One region of the Pseudomonas sp. YJ42 genome, then DNA from elsewhere that is predicted to be linked to it. Evidence: predicted binding sites of a transcription regulator. Region 1 holds the regulator's gene; each other region holds the start of a gene.
What was found. Region 1 encodes sigma-54, which starts transcription at its own class of promoters, with help from an activator protein. Its sites were predicted from a motif close to ANTGGCATNNANNTTGCTNT; they were not measured.
Positions count from the first base shown of each region.

Region 1 (4,810 bases):
GCGGTCGCCAACAGGCTCTGGAAGGGCTGCTGCAGGAATTCCACATCCACCACATCCGCGACAGCCTGGGTATGAGCCTGTCCGGCGGTGAGCGGCGCCGCGTCGAGATCGCTCGAGCATTGGCTACCGCACCCAAATTCATCCTCCTGGACGAACCTTTCGCCGGCGTCGATCCGATTTCGGTCGGGGACATCAAGCAGATCATCCACCATCTCAAAGCGAAGGGCATCGGCGTGCTCATCACCGACCACAACGTGCGCGAGACGTTGGATATCTGCGAAACCGCCTACATTGTCAACGACGGCCAACTGATTGCCGAGGGCAACGCGGAAACGATCCTGGCCAATCAGTTGGTCAAGGAAGTCTACCTCGGACACGAATTCCGACTCTGATGCCAATTTTTCCATCGAGGCGAACATCTAGGGCTAGGCAAAGGCTTCGTTAGCAGGCATATAATTTGCTTACATTGGCGCCCGCGGCGTCAGCGAAATCGGAACAGGCGCGGTTGCGCCGGCAAACAAGGTTCGAAGTCCTCTGCCATGAAACCATCGCTAGTCCTGAAGATGGGCCAGCAGCTGACGATGACACCGCAGCTGCAACAAGCCATACGACTGCTCCAATTGTCCACGCTCGATCTCCAGCAGGAGATTCAGGAAGCACTGGACTCGAATCCCATGCTCGAGCGTGAAGAGGACGGAGACGACTTCGACAACTCCGATCCGATGGCCGAGTCCATCGAAAAGAAGCCGGAAAGCACTTCGAGCGAACAGAGCGAGCCGGATAACCATTACGAAGAGCCCATCAACACGGTGGAGAACCTCGAGGAAGGCGACTGGGGCGATCGCATCCCTGAAGAGCTTCCGGTAGACACCGCCTGGGAAGATATCTATCAGACCAGCGCCAGCAGCCTTCCCAGCAGTGATGACGACGAATGGGATTTCACCACCCGCACCTCCTCCGGAGAGAGCCTGCAAAGCCATCTGCTTTGGCAACTCAATCTCGCCCCGATGAGCGACACCGATCGCCTCATTGCAGCCACCCTGATCGACTGCATTAACCCCCAGGGCTATCTCGACGAAACCCTCGAGGAAGTCCTTGAGTCTTTCGATCCTGAACTCGAAATCGAGCTCGACGAAATCGAAGTGGTACTACGCCGCATCCAGCAATTCGAACCTGCCGGGATCGGTGCGCGTGATTTGCGCGAATGCCTGCTGCTGCAACTGCGCCAGCTCCCCGAGCGGACCCCTTGGCTGGGCGAGGCGATGCGGCTGGTGAGTGACCATCTGGACACCCTCGGTGGACGCGACTACAGCCTGCTGATGCGCCGAATGAAGCTCAAGGAAGACGAGCTGCGTCAGGTCATCGACCTCATTCAAACACTCAATCCACGGCCCGGCTCGCAGATCGAAGCAGGCGAGCCCGAGTATGTCGTGCCCGACGTGATCGTGCGCAAGCACAATGGCCGCTGGCTGGTCGAACTGAACCAAGAGGCGATGCCGCGCCTGCGGGTAAATCCGCAGTATGCCGGCTTCGTCAAGCGTGCCGACTCCAGCGCCGACAACACGTTCATGCGCAACCAGCTGCAGGAAGCGCGCTGGTTCATCAAGAGCCTCCTCAGTCGCAACGAGACGCTGATGAAGGTCGCCACGCAGATCGTCGAGCATCAGCGTGGCTTCTTCGAGCATGGCGATGAAGCCATGAAGCCGCTGGTATTGCATGACATCGCCGAGGCGGTAGGCATGCATGAGTCGACGATCTCGCGGGTCACGACCCAGAAATATATGCACACGCCTCGCGGCATCTACGAGCTGAAATATTTCTTCTCCAGCCACGTCAGTACGGCCGAAGGTGGCGAGTGCTCTTCTACCGCCATACGCGCGATCCTCAAGAAGCTGGTCGCCGCGGAAAACCCGAAAAAGCCATTGAGCGACAGCAAGATCGCTGGTTTACTGGAGGCACAGGGTATTCAAGTTGCACGCCGCACCGTCGCCAAGTACCGCGAATCACTCGGTATTGCGCCGTCCAGCGAGCGTAAGCGGTTGATGTAAATGCCAGGCGACCTGGTCGATTTCTTCCGGTGGCGGGTGCTCAGCTCGCCAATTCGCACGTGGCAAAAAGGAGATGCAGTATGCAAGTCAACATCACTGGCCTTCACCTGGAAATCACAGAAGCCCTGCGTGACTACGTCGAGGAAAAATTCGACAGACTGGAACGGCACTTCGACCGCATCATTGCCGTCCAGGTGATTCTCCAGGTCGAAAAGCTCAAGCAGAAGGCCGAAGCCACGCTGCACGTAGCCGGGCGCGAAGTCGTCGCCAACGCCGAACACGCAGATATGTACGCCGCCATAGACCTGCTTGCCGACAAGCTCGACCGGCAGCTTATCAAGCACAAAGAAAAACAGCTCGACCATAACCAGGGCGTCCTAGCTCGCTGACCCATCATGATCCGAATCGAAAACATTCTGACCCCCGGTCGTTCCTTGGTGAACGTACCGGGCGGCAGCAAGAAACGCGTCCTGGAACAGATCGCCAAGGTGCTCGGCCAAGACCTTCCAGACCTGGACTCCCAAGCCATCTTCGAGAGCTTCATCGCCCGCGAAAAACTTGGCTCCACCGGCTTCGGCAACGGAATTGCCATCCCCCATTGCCGCATGCCCGGCTGTACATCACCGCTCAGCGCGGTGCTGCGGCTCGATGCGCCAGTGGACTTCGATGCCATCGACGGCGCGCCGGTCGATCTGCTATTCGTGCTGTTGGTGCCGGAAGCGGCGACCGACGAACACCTCGAACTGCTTCGTCAGATCGCCAGCATGCTGGACCGCGAGGACGTTCGTGAACGTTTACGCCAGGCCCCAACGGGACAGCATCTGTATCAGGCTATCGTCGATATTCAGAGCGGTCGCTAGCGCAACGGCATTGCCTACGCTGAGTGAGGAAAGAGACGTGCCTTCTATCTGCCCACACCCAACCCGCCTGCGCTACGTACTGCAAGGCGTTCGAGCCCCCGCTCTGCCGGACCTCTTGCTGCGATGCGCCTGATCATCGTCAGTGGTCGGTCCGGGTCGGGCAAAAGCACGGCGCTCGACGTGCTCGAGGATAACGGCTTCTACTGCATCGACAACCTTCCCGCGGGCCTGCTGCCGGAGTTGGCGGAACGTGCATTGCTGCATACGGAGCTGCTGCAGCCGCAGGTCGCGGTATCTATCGACGCGCGTAATCTGCCGAGCCAGCTGAAGCGCTTTCCGGAACTACTCGAAGATGTCCGCGCCCGCTATATCCAGTGCGACGTGCTGTATCTCGATGCGGCGGACGAGACGCTGCTCAAGCGCTTCTCGGAAACGCGACGGCGACATCCACTGACCAATCAGAATCGCTCCCTGGCCGAAGCCATTCTTGACGAAGAGCTGCTACTGGCGCCCATCATCGACCACGCCGATCTGAAGATCGACACAACGCACCTGAACCTCTATCAGCTACGTGACACGCTGAAACTGCGCCTGCTGAACAAACCTGAGCCGGGCACGGCGTTTCTCTTCGAGTCTTTTGGTTTCAAACGAGGCATGCCAGTGGACGCCGACCTGGTGTTCGACGTGCGCTGCCTGCCCAATCCTTACTGGAAAGCCGACCTGCGTGAATTTTCCGGACTGGATCAGCCCGTTGTCGATTACCTCGCGACACAAGCGGACGTCGAAGAGATGTTCCAGGACATTCTGGCCTACCTGAGTAAATGGCTTCCGCGTTTCGCCGCCAGCAACCGCGCCTATGTCACGGTCGCCATCGGTTGCACCGGTGGGCATCACCGCTCGGTCTATCTCGCTGAGCGGCTCGGTCAGGCGCTACGCGAACCACTGAAGAACGTCCAGGTCCGCCACCGCGATCTGGCTTAGGAATACACATGCCCTCGTGCGAGATCACCATCATCAACAAGCTGGGGCTGCACGCCCGCGCGGCGGCCAAGTTCGTCGGTGTTGCCAACCAGTTCCCCTGTGACATCCGAGTCGGACGCTGTCCGGCCAGCCTCATCGACGGCAAGAGCATCATGGCCGTGATGATGCTCGCCGCCAGCAAAGGCACCATCCTGCACCTGCACGCCGAAGGTGAGCGGGAGCAGGAGGCACTCGAGGCGTTGATCGCGCTGATCGAAAACTATTTCGAAGAAGGCGAATAAAGCCACGTCAAGAAACGCGTTGCCGTTCTAGCTAGCTGCCCGCCACTTTCATCCGTTCGATCAGCACCGAGCCGGTATGAATGCTACTGCGCGTCTCGACGTCACAGCCCACCGCGACGATCTGACGGAACATATCGCGCAGGTTGCCGGCGATGGTGACTTCCTGGACCGGAAACTGGATCTCGCCGTTCTCCACCCAAAAACCTCCGGCGCCGCGTGAGTAGTCGCCGGTCACCAGATTCAAGCCCTGCCCCATCAGTTCGGTGACCAGCAAACCACGCCCCATACGACGGATCAGTGCGGTCTGATCTTCATCACCATGGGTAACGAAAAGGTTGTGTACACCGCCCGCGTTGGCGGTGCTGGGCATGCCCAACTTGCGTCCGGAGTAGGTTCCCAACACATAGGAAAGCAGCCTGCCCTTCTCGACGAATGGCTTGGCATAGGTCGCCAGACCATCACCGTCATAGGACGAACTGGCCAGACCACGGAGCAAATGCGGGCGCTCGTCGAGACTCAACCACTCGGGAAACAGCGTCTGCCCCAACGCATCTTCCAGATAGGAGGACTTGCGATAGAGGTTGCCACCCGAAATCGCGGCGAGGAAGTGCCCGAACAGCCCCGTCGCCAGTTCCGAGGA
Region 1 is NZ_CP178378.1:1,983,328-1,988,137, forward strand. Features, by position in the region: gene lptB (LPS export ABC transporter ATP-binding protein) at 1-392, shown strand, start outside; gene ACL0K2_RS08940 (RNA polymerase factor sigma-54) at 540-2,048, shown strand; gene hpf (ribosome hibernation-promoting factor, HPF/YfiA family) at 2,129-2,437, shown strand; gene ptsN (PTS IIA-like nitrogen regulatory protein PtsN) at 2,444-2,908, shown strand; gene rapZ (RNase adapter RapZ) at 3,032-3,889, shown strand; gene ACL0K2_RS08960 (HPr family phosphocarrier protein) at 3,898-4,170, shown strand; gene pmbA (metalloprotease PmbA) at 4,202-4,810, opposite strand, start outside.

Region 2 (4,810 bases), 780 kb from region 1:
GTTCGGCATGCTGCCGGAGCTGGTGGAGAGCGCCGGCAACGGCGCCAACGACAATGGCAGCCTCAGCGCGCTGTATACGGTGCTCGCCGAAGGCGACGACCAGCAGGACCCGATCGTCGATTGCGCGCGGGCGATTCTCGACGGCCATATCGTGCTGTCGCGGCGCCTGGCCGATGCCGGCCATTACCCGGCCATCGACATTTGCGCCTCGGTCAGCCGCTGCATGAGCCAGGTCGGCCAGCCACCGCACCTCGGCGCGGCGCGCCAGCTCAAAGAGTTCTACAGCACCTACGAGAAGATCAAGGACCTGATCCCGCTCGGTGGCTACAGCCCGGGTGCCGATATCAAGACCGACCGCGCCGTGCAGCTGGCGCCCACCATCGAGCGCTTCCTGCGCCAGGAAGTGGGCGAAGCGGCGGAGCTGGAAACCAGTCTCACCATCCTGCAGAGCATCATCCGGAAGCCATGAAACAGCAGATCGAAACGCTCACGCGCCTGGCCAGCCTGCGCGGTAACCGGGTCAAGCAGATGCTCGGGCAGGTTCAGTACCAGCAGAACCTCTGTCAGCGCTATCGCAACAACATCACCGGCCTCAGCCGCCTGTGCGGTTTCAGCGTGCCGATGAGCACCCCACTGCAGCGCGACAATCAGCAGCGCTACAAGGCCACGCTGTACAAAATGGTCGAACTGCAACGGCGCGAACTGGCGGTGGCCGAGCAGGCGCTGGCGCGAATCCAGCAGGAGTTGTTGCAGGCCATGCGCAGCGAGAAGGTGGTCGAGCATGTCATCGACGCCAAGATGCAGCAGTGGCAGCACTTGCTGATGTCGCAGGAGCAGAAGATTCAGGATGGCCTCGCCGCGCAGTCCTGGTGGCGTAACCAGATTGCCTAGGGCGCCCGGCGGTGCGACAGGAGACCTCGAACAGCGGCACCTGATCAGAGCGCTTCCGTCAGCCGCTGAAAAAAAGATTTAAGGTTTTCGCCCGAGCGGTCGCTTGTTTGGCAGTAACCACCGAGTTGGAACGAGATCATGGAAATCAGCCGGCAATTCAAGCCCGCCATTGCAATCCCCACCGAGACCGCCCCGGCGCGTCCGGCCGGTGTTCGCCCCGCCGCGCAGCCGGCCGCACGTCAGGCCGAAAGTCTGCCGCTGGAGCAGATGCACGACGCGCTGCGCGCCATGCCCGAGGTCGATCTGGACCGGGTAGCGGCCATCAAGCAAGCGTTGCAGCGCGGCGAGATATCCACTGACGTGGGTGAGCTGGCCAGCAGCATGCTCAGCTATCACCGCGGTAACGATGCGTGAGCCAGCGCGAGAAGCTGCTGGCCGTCGTCGATGACGATCTGCAGCAAGATTGCGGCGATTACCTCGCCTTGCGTGAGCTGATGCAGGAGCTCTACGGACGTCTGCTGGAACGCGATGTCCTGGAGATCAATCGGATCAATCTGCAAATCACCGTCCGCGTCGAGGCCATTGCTGCGCGTGCTCAACGTCGCAGCAAGGTGCTGGCCGCCTTCCGTCTGGAAACCTCGGGCGTCGGCATGCGTCGCCTGTTGTCCAGCTGCACGGGCGAGCGGGGTGAATCCTTGCAGCGGCATTGGCGGCAGGTCGGCGACCTCGCTGTGCAGTGCCAGCAATTCAACGAGCACAACGGCAAGCTGCTCGCCATGCACCACGATATCCTGCAGCAGCTGCTTGTCGGCAGTCAGGATGCCCGGCTCTATTCGCCTCAGGCCTACTGAGGCGCAAGCTACTCAGCGCCGTGGCCCACCTCGTCTCGCAGAAGTCGTAGCGCAGACCGCGCCGCGTTTCCGCCAGCAAAACAGCGGCTGTGAAAAGCGCATCCGCCCTACGGCTACCTTCGATCCTGCGCTAACCAACCACCCGACCGGTAAGACGGCACCGGGTCGTGTCGCTCGGATTGATTCCTTAACAAAACCATCCCCACCGTCGCCTTTACAGACAGATGTTCCGCCCTAGCAGTAGGCGGAAACGGTACTTCCCCGTTTCCTCGTCCTGCCGCGTTGCGGAAGTTCCTTTTCTGCATGCCATTGGCTGAGATGCCCGTATCACGGGGCTTTGAGACCTGGCATGCAATCTGCTCTGCAAGCATCAAGAGGGGATGGTGATGGCTATAGATTCCGATTACGTACAGCAGATGTCGACGCAGTTGGCGACCTACGAAGTTCAGTCTTCGTTGGATCGGCTTAACCGCAACGAAACGCGCTACAAGGCGCAGCGCGATGCGTTGAGCTCGCTGCGTACCTCGCTGACCACCTTCAAGTCGGCGATGACCAAGCTCAACAGCCGTACGTCGAGCATGCTGACCAACAGCGCGACCTTCAGCCAGGAGGGTTTCGCCACGGCCACCGTGGGCACTACCGCGACGGCCGGTACCTATGATTTTTATGTCGAGCGCCTGGCCGGCAAGCAGCAGGTGGCGGTGCAGGGGCTGGTCGACGGCAGCCTGAGCGGCACCCTCACGCTCAACGCTCAGGCTTTCGATCTGAGCAGCTACGCCACCCTCGATGACGCGGCCAAGGCCATCAACGCGGCAGGGCTAGGCGCCCAGGCCACATTGGTGCGCAGCAACGGCGCGGTCAATCTGGTGGTGACCAGCGAGAAAAGCGGTGCGGCCAACGGCTTCACCCTGGATGTAGCCGGCAATGCGGCAGCCACCACTACCACGCTGTCCACAGCGCAGGATGCCCTGATTCGCCTGGGCGGCAGCTACGGCGCCGGCGGCATCGAGCTCACCAGTGCCAGCAATACTTTCACCGACGTCATCGACGGCGTCAGCATGACCGTCAGCAAAGTGCATGCGGCGGGCGATGCACCGTTGACCGTCACCGTCGGCCAGGACAAGGCTGGGACCAAGGCCAAGGCGCAGAGCTTCATCGATGCCTTCAACAGCCTGATGACAAGCTTCGATTCGCTGACCGCCAGCGGTAGCGACAGCAGCGCCCGTGGCGCCCTGGCCGGCGATTCCAGCGTGCGCTCCATCGAGAGTCGCCTGAATGGCCTGCTGCGTACCGACTTCGGCGGCAAGAGTCTGGTCGAGTTCGGCATCAGCGCCGATCGCAACGGCAAGCTGAGCATTGACGCCACGCGTTTCGAGGCCGCAGTCGCCAACGATCCGGAAGGTTTCGAGGCACTGTTCACCGGCAAGGACAACCTGCTCGACAGCATCGACAAGACCGTCGCCAGCTACACCAGCAGCACCAACGGCATGCTGAAAAACCGCATGGACACGCTGGACATGAGCCTGCGCCGCATCGATGAGCAGTTCGACAATCTTCAGCAGCAGTACGACAACCACTACAGCCGCTACCTCAGACAGTTCACCTCCATGATGCAAACCATGCAGAGCATGGAACAGACCTACGGATTGTTCGGATGAATCCTTATCTCCAAAACGACAGTTACGACAGCTACCGCGCGGTAGACCTCGAAGCCCGCGCGGCCTCCGCATCGCCTTACGAGCTGGTGCTGGTGCTGATGGACGGCCTGCTCGACGAACTGGCTCGCGCCCGTGGACACATCGAGCACAAGCGCTATCAGCAGAAGGGCATTTCCCTGGAGAAGTGCATGAACATCCTTAACGGCCTCAACGGTGCGCTCGACGAAGAGGGCGGCGGAGAGGTCGTGCAGGGCCTGGCGCGGCTCTACGAATACTGCATCTACCGGCTCTCCGACGTCAGCGTAACGCTGTCGCTGGAAGGCCTGGATGAGGTGATCAATCTGCTCGGCATCCTGCGTGAAGGCTGGGAGGGCGTCAGTGCCGCCCGTAAATGACAGCGAACGCCTGATGGCGCTGCATGGGCAGCTGCAACAGGCGTTGCAGGCCAATGACTGGACAGCGGTTGCGACGATCGATGCCGCGATCCGCCAGTGCCTCGAAGCGCTGGCCGGTCGGCTGGAGCAGGACGAGCCCACACGATTGGCGAAAAGCCGCCTCAAGCAGCTGCATGGCGAAGGTCTGCAAGCCTGCGCCGACGAATGCGAACGCCTGCGCCTGTTGCTGCTGAACCATCTGGAGTACGCCGAGGGGCGTGCCGCTTACCAGCGTATCGATATGTTCCAAGCCGGAGACCGGGGATGATCCAGTCGATTCCAACCGCACGCGCGGCTGCCGAGAGTGCCGGGTCGGCCATGCCGACGCCCGCCCGCGTGAGCCAGGGCGGCAAGTCCGTCGAAGGGCGCCAGGTGACGGAGCGCGCCGTCCATGCTTTCGGTGAGCGCATGCGACTGGCCTCTCGTGAAACCGAGGCGCGTTCGACCGAGCCGACTGCGGTCTGGATGCCTGATGCACCGGCGGCGCTGCCGACCGAGCAGGGGCAGGTGCTGCGGTTGGGTGGCGATGCGGCTCAAGGCGCCGAAGCGGCGCGAGAGCTGACCCCCGAACAGTGGTTGCTGAGCATGATCGACCAGCAACTCGCCGAGATCCAGGCGCGCGACGCGGCGCAACTGGAGGCGGTGCCCGAGCCGGTCGCGCCGGCTTCGGTGGAGGCTGCCGCGCCCTTGATCGATGAGCTGCTGGCCTGGATACCCGGGTCTTCGCCTCTTGGTGAGCAGGAGTCCGAGGCCGATCAAGCGTTGACGGCCGACCCGCTGGACCTACTGGGCGGCTTTCACGGCAAGACCAGCGGGGCGAGCCTGACCGCGTCGCCCATGCCGAAGCCTGTCGCCGAGATGGCGCCAGGCCTGTCAACGCCAGCGCTGACCGATGTCTTGCCGACGGCATCATTGGAACCGCAGCTGAATGCGACCGAGTCCCTAGACGCCGGGGAACCGCTTGCCGGGGCCGTCG
Region 2 is NZ_CP178378.1:2,764,270-2,769,079, reverse strand. Features, by position in the region: gene fliI (flagellar protein export ATPase FliI) at 1-469, shown strand, start outside; gene ACL0K2_RS12700 (flagellar FliJ family protein) at 466-891, shown strand; gene flgM (flagellar biosynthesis anti-sigma factor FlgM) at 1,030-1,305, shown strand; gene flgN (flagellar protein FlgN) at 1,302-1,742, shown strand; gene fliD (flagellar filament capping protein FliD) at 2,129-3,400, shown strand; gene fliS (flagellar export chaperone FliS) at 3,397-3,795, shown strand; gene ACL0K2_RS12675 (hypothetical protein) at 3,779-4,102, shown strand; gene ACL0K2_RS12670 (flagellar hook-length control protein FliK) at 4,099-4,810, shown strand, end outside.
Region 2: fliD (flagellar filament capping protein FliD) is a predicted target of sigma-54. The motif match lies at 2,086-2,105, and genes of this name have one in related genera.

Region 3 (4,810 bases), 1.9 Mb from region 1:
GAGCAGATGGTTGCGGTGTCCGGCAGGGCATCGGCGCCCAGCGTCGGTGCGCCATCGGACAGGGGTAGGATCAGGCTGGACGGATCGGCCGGCAGCTTGATGCCGTTCTGTGCGTACTGCAGCAAGGTGTCGTAATAACTGTTGTCGCCGATCAGCACGGCGCCGATGACGCGCTTGCCATCTTCAGACAGCACCAGGCGGCGGTAACTGGCGTTGGCTTCGTCGATGAAGCGATAGCTCTTGGCGCCTGGCGTGGCAGCGTGGGCATCGCCGATGGAGCCGACATCGACACCGAGCAGCTTGAGCTTGGTCGACATGTCCGCACCGCTGAAGAGCTGGTGCGGCTCGCCGCAGAGCAGGGCGGCCAGGTTGCGCGCCATGGTGTAGCCCGGTGCGACCAGACCGAAGACCATGCCGTTCCAGGAGGCACACTCACCGATGGCATAGATAGAGGGATCGCTGGTGCGGTAGTCAGCATCGATCACCACACCGCCGCGCGGTGCGATTTCCAGTTCGGCACTGCGGCCGAGCGCGTCCTGCGGGCGGATGCCGGCGGAGAACACGATCAAGTCGGTTTCCAGGTATTCGCCGTCCTGGAAGTTCATGCGGTAGGCGTATTCCTCGCCGATGACGATTTCCTGCGTGGCGCGGGACAGGTGCACGCCGACGCCCAGCGCCTCGATACGGGCCTTGAGCGCCTTGCCGCCTTCGTCATCGAGCTGTACCGGCATCAGCCGCGGGGCGAACTCGACGACATGGGCTTCGAGGCCGAGCGACTTGAGTGCGTTGGCCGCTTCCAGTCCGAGCAGGCCGCCACCGACGACCACGCCGCGCTTGGCGTTGTTGGCAGCGGCGCGAATCGAATCCAGATCGTCCAGGGTGCGGTAGACCAGGCGCGAGTGGCCTTCGGCGCCTGGAATCGGCGGCACGAACGGGTAGGAGCCGGTCGCCAGGATCAGTTTGTCGTAGGGCTGGTGACCTTCGCGGGTGATCACTTCCTTGCGCTCGCGGTCGATCTCCAACACCTGCACGCCGAGGTGCATGTGTACGCCGTGGGCCGCGTAGTAATCGGCTTCGCACATGGCCAGCGATTCGGCGTCGCGGCCACCGAAATACTCGGAGAGATGAACTCGGTCGTACGCCCGCTGGCGTTCTTCGCCGTAGACATGGATGTGGTACTGGCCAAGGGCGCCGCGCTCGACCAGCTGCTCGACGCAGTGATGCCCCACCATGCCATTGCCGATGACCACCAGCGTTTCACTCTTGATCGGGGTGACGATTGCGTTCATGACCGGTTCCTCCGTCGAAGCCCTGTTCGGCGTCGTCGTACAAAAACAAAAAGGCGCCTGGAGCTGTCGGGCAGCTCCAGGCGCCTTTGCCTGGTATTCAAGAATTGTGAGGTGATGGTTCGAGCGGCGTTGCTCGTAGCACCCGTCCCGTGCCGTTCGCGGCTGATGGTCTTCGTTGACCGGCGGGATGCGCTGCCGAATCGTTCGGCAGGCGATACCTGTCCCATAGCAGGTTGCGTGCCAGCGGTGTGTAGCGGGTAGTGCGCCGGGGCTGACTGCCGTATTTGGTGGGCTGGAGCTCACCCTACATACCGGACTTATTTGTCCACGCGAACCACAAGGGTGCGGTACTCGTAACCCGCTCCCTTTTTTGGGGCGATTCGTCTGCCGTCGCCCATCTGAAAACGACTGGTGCAACCGAGCGGAGCCGAACCTTGCGTGGCGGGCTCGGTCAGTACGACGTCCAAACCTCGGCACGGTTAACCTTGCCGCCTGCCTCAATCACTGATGAATCGCGGAGATCACTTGAACAAGGTCGTCGAACATCCTTTGTTGCTGGGCATGATGCGCCTGATGCAATACCCCGAACTGGCGCAGCCTCAGGCGCTGCTCGGCTTCCTGGAACGCTGCGTGGAACGCGGCGTAACCGCTTTCGACCATGCCGACATCTATGGTGCGGGAGAATGCGAGGCGCATTTCGGTGCCGCTTTGAAATTGCGCCCTGCCTTGCGCGAGCAGATCCAGTTGATCGGCAAGGCCGACATCGTGCCGGCTGCGCAGGACCGGTCGCGCTGGCAGGTCAAGCATTACAACACCCAGGCGGACTATCTCACCCAGGCGGTGGAGGGCTCGCTGAAGCGGCTGGGCGTGGAACGCCTGGATGGCTTTCTGCTACATCGCCCAGACCCCTTGCTGCGGGTCGACGAGGTTGCCCGGGCGCTGGACGATCTGGTCGGCAGCGGCAAGATCGGCTGGCTTGGCGTATCCAACGCCGAACTCCTGCACTGCCAGATACTGGCCCGCGAGCTGCCCCTGCGCTGTAACCAGATCGAGCTGTCATTGCAGGCGCAGTCGGCGGCGTGGGATGGGCGGCTGCACGCCATGGAAAGCGAAGGGTTGCATGTGCTGGCCTGGTCACCGATGGGAGGTGGACGTTTCGGCCCTCAATTGCAGCAGGCGCTCGAAGAGGTTGGCGCGGCGCTGGGCGTCACAGCCAATCAGGTCGCCCTGGCCTGGCTGCGTAAACTGCCAGGCAAGCCAGTGCCGATCCTCGGTAGCCTGCGCTGGGAGCGCATCGAGGAGGCCTTGCAGGGAGCCGATCTGCAGCTGGATACGCCTACATGGTTCCATCTCGCCCAGGCGGCACGTGGACACGGGGTGGCCTAGTACGACAGCTTGAGGCCAGTTGCATCGCGTAATTGAGTGGTCTAGCGTCAGCTAGCCGGCTCCGCCGGATGGAGACACTGCTCATGGGAATCTCGAAGCCGCTGGTCGTGGCGCTGGCCGCTGCGATCTCCACCGCTGCGATGGCCGGCAGCAACACCCTGGTGGGTTGGGCGATGATGCCTGCCGACACCTTCTCTGACGGTCCGACATCGGCTCAGATGGCCAACGCCAACCCCTACGGCACCTTCGTGCCCCCGTATGAGAATCGTCAGCCTGTGCAGGGTTTTTCCGCCGTGCTGCCGGGTGCGGATGAAAACAGCTTCATATTCATGACCGACAACGGCTTCGGTGGTCAGACAAACTCTGCAGATACGCTGTTGCGGCTTTATAGCGTGCGGCCTGATTTCCGCTCGGCCAAGGGCGGGAGCGGGAATGTCAGTGCGAGCGATTATCTCAGCGGTGCGCCACTGGCTCGCTTCACTCACGCGTCGCGCCTCACTCTGAACGACATCAACCAGAAGCTCGAGCTGCCGATACAGGCCGATTACCGCTTTTATTACAACGACGACTCCAGGCCACGCGTTGACAGTGCAATCGAGTTCGGCCGCTTGCTGACAGGCGCTGACCTGGACATCGAATCGGTGCGCCGTGACAAGAATTGCGCGATGTGGTTTGGCGACGAGTTCGGACCCTACCTGATCAAGACCGATGCGTCGGGCACCGTCACCCGCAGCGCCATCTCACTGCCAGGCGTCTACGCGCCGCAGCATGTCGATGTGGTGGCTGGAAGCGCAACCGCGAACCTGGAAGGCTCAGGCGGTTTCGAAGGCATGGCGATCAATCCGATTGGGGACCGACTGTACGCGTTGCTGGAGAAGACCGTCAGCGGTGATGCAACCGGTACCTTGCGCATCAACGAGTTCGACATCAATCAGGAGCGTTACACCGGTAAGGTGTTGCTCTACCGGCTGCAAGAGCCCGAACTCGCCATCGGCGAAATGACTGCGATCGACGAGACACGCTTTTTGGTTATCGAGCGCAATGGCGCGACGGCCACTAACGGCACTCCATTCAAGAAGATCTACCTGATCGACATCCGCGGTGTCGCCAGTGGCGCGGAAGTGCCCAAGACAGAGGTGGTCGACCTCATGCGGCTGGCCGACCCCGATGACCTGAACGGCGACGGCAAACGCACCTTCACGTTCCCCTACGCGACCATCGAGAGCTTGTTACCACTCGATTCGCGCACCTTGTTGGTCGTCAACGACAACAATTTTCCTTACGGAGGAGGGCGGGCCTTGAATGCGGACGTAACCGAGTTCCTGAAAATCCGCCTGGCTAATCAGATTCCCGGCGTGCGTCCGCCGCCCACGGGGCAGGCCAGAGATGCACGCCGCTGCGATGCGTCGACAGGCCTGAGCACGGGCTGATCCGCTTGGGGTGCAGATGAGCGCTTTGCTGAAAACAAGCGACGCTCCACGCCAGCCTGTCCGGCATAGGGTGGTTTTAGCCTGCCACAATAAAGCACAACGACAGGCCTATCAGGCCTCGCCCACCTGCACCACCAACTTTCCGAAGTTCTTGCCTTCGAGCAGGCCGATAAATGCCTCGGGTGCGTTTTCCAATCCCTGCACAATCTGCTCGCGATACTTGATCTTGCCTTCGGCATACCAGGCGCTCATGTCCCGGGCAAATTCGCTGTAGCGATGGCCGTAGTCGTTGAAGATGATGAAGCCCTGCATGCGCATGCGTTTCTTCAGGATGGTTTCGAGCAGCAGCGGCAGGCGATCCGGTCCATCTGGCAGCTGGGTGCTGTTGTATTGCGAGACCACCCCGCAGACCGGTACCCGTGCGCTGGTATTGAGCAGCGGCAACACCGCATCGAAGACTTTGCCACCGACATTCTCGAAATACACGTCGATACCGTTCGGGCAGCGTTCGGCCAACTGCTGCGGGAAATCGTCCGCGCGGTGGTCGATACAAGCGTCGAAGCCAAGCGTCTCGACCGCATGCCGGCACTTCTCGGGCCCGCCCGCGATGCCGACAACCCTGCAGCCCTTCAATTTGCCGATCTGGCCGACAGTAGCGCCAACGGGGCCTGTGGCTGCGGCAACCACCAGCGTCTCCCCGGCCTT
Region 3 is NZ_CP178378.1:66,249-71,058, forward strand. Features, by position in the region: gene nirB (nitrite reductase large subunit NirB) at 1-1,289, opposite strand, end outside; gene ACL0K2_RS00320 (aldo/keto reductase) at 1,851-2,675, shown strand; gene ACL0K2_RS00325 (esterase-like activity of phytase family protein) at 2,759-4,105, shown strand; gene ACL0K2_RS00330 (NADP-dependent oxidoreductase) at 4,217-4,810, opposite strand, start outside.
Region 3: nirB (nitrite reductase large subunit NirB) is a predicted target of sigma-54. The motif match lies at 1,515-1,534, and genes of this name have one in related genera.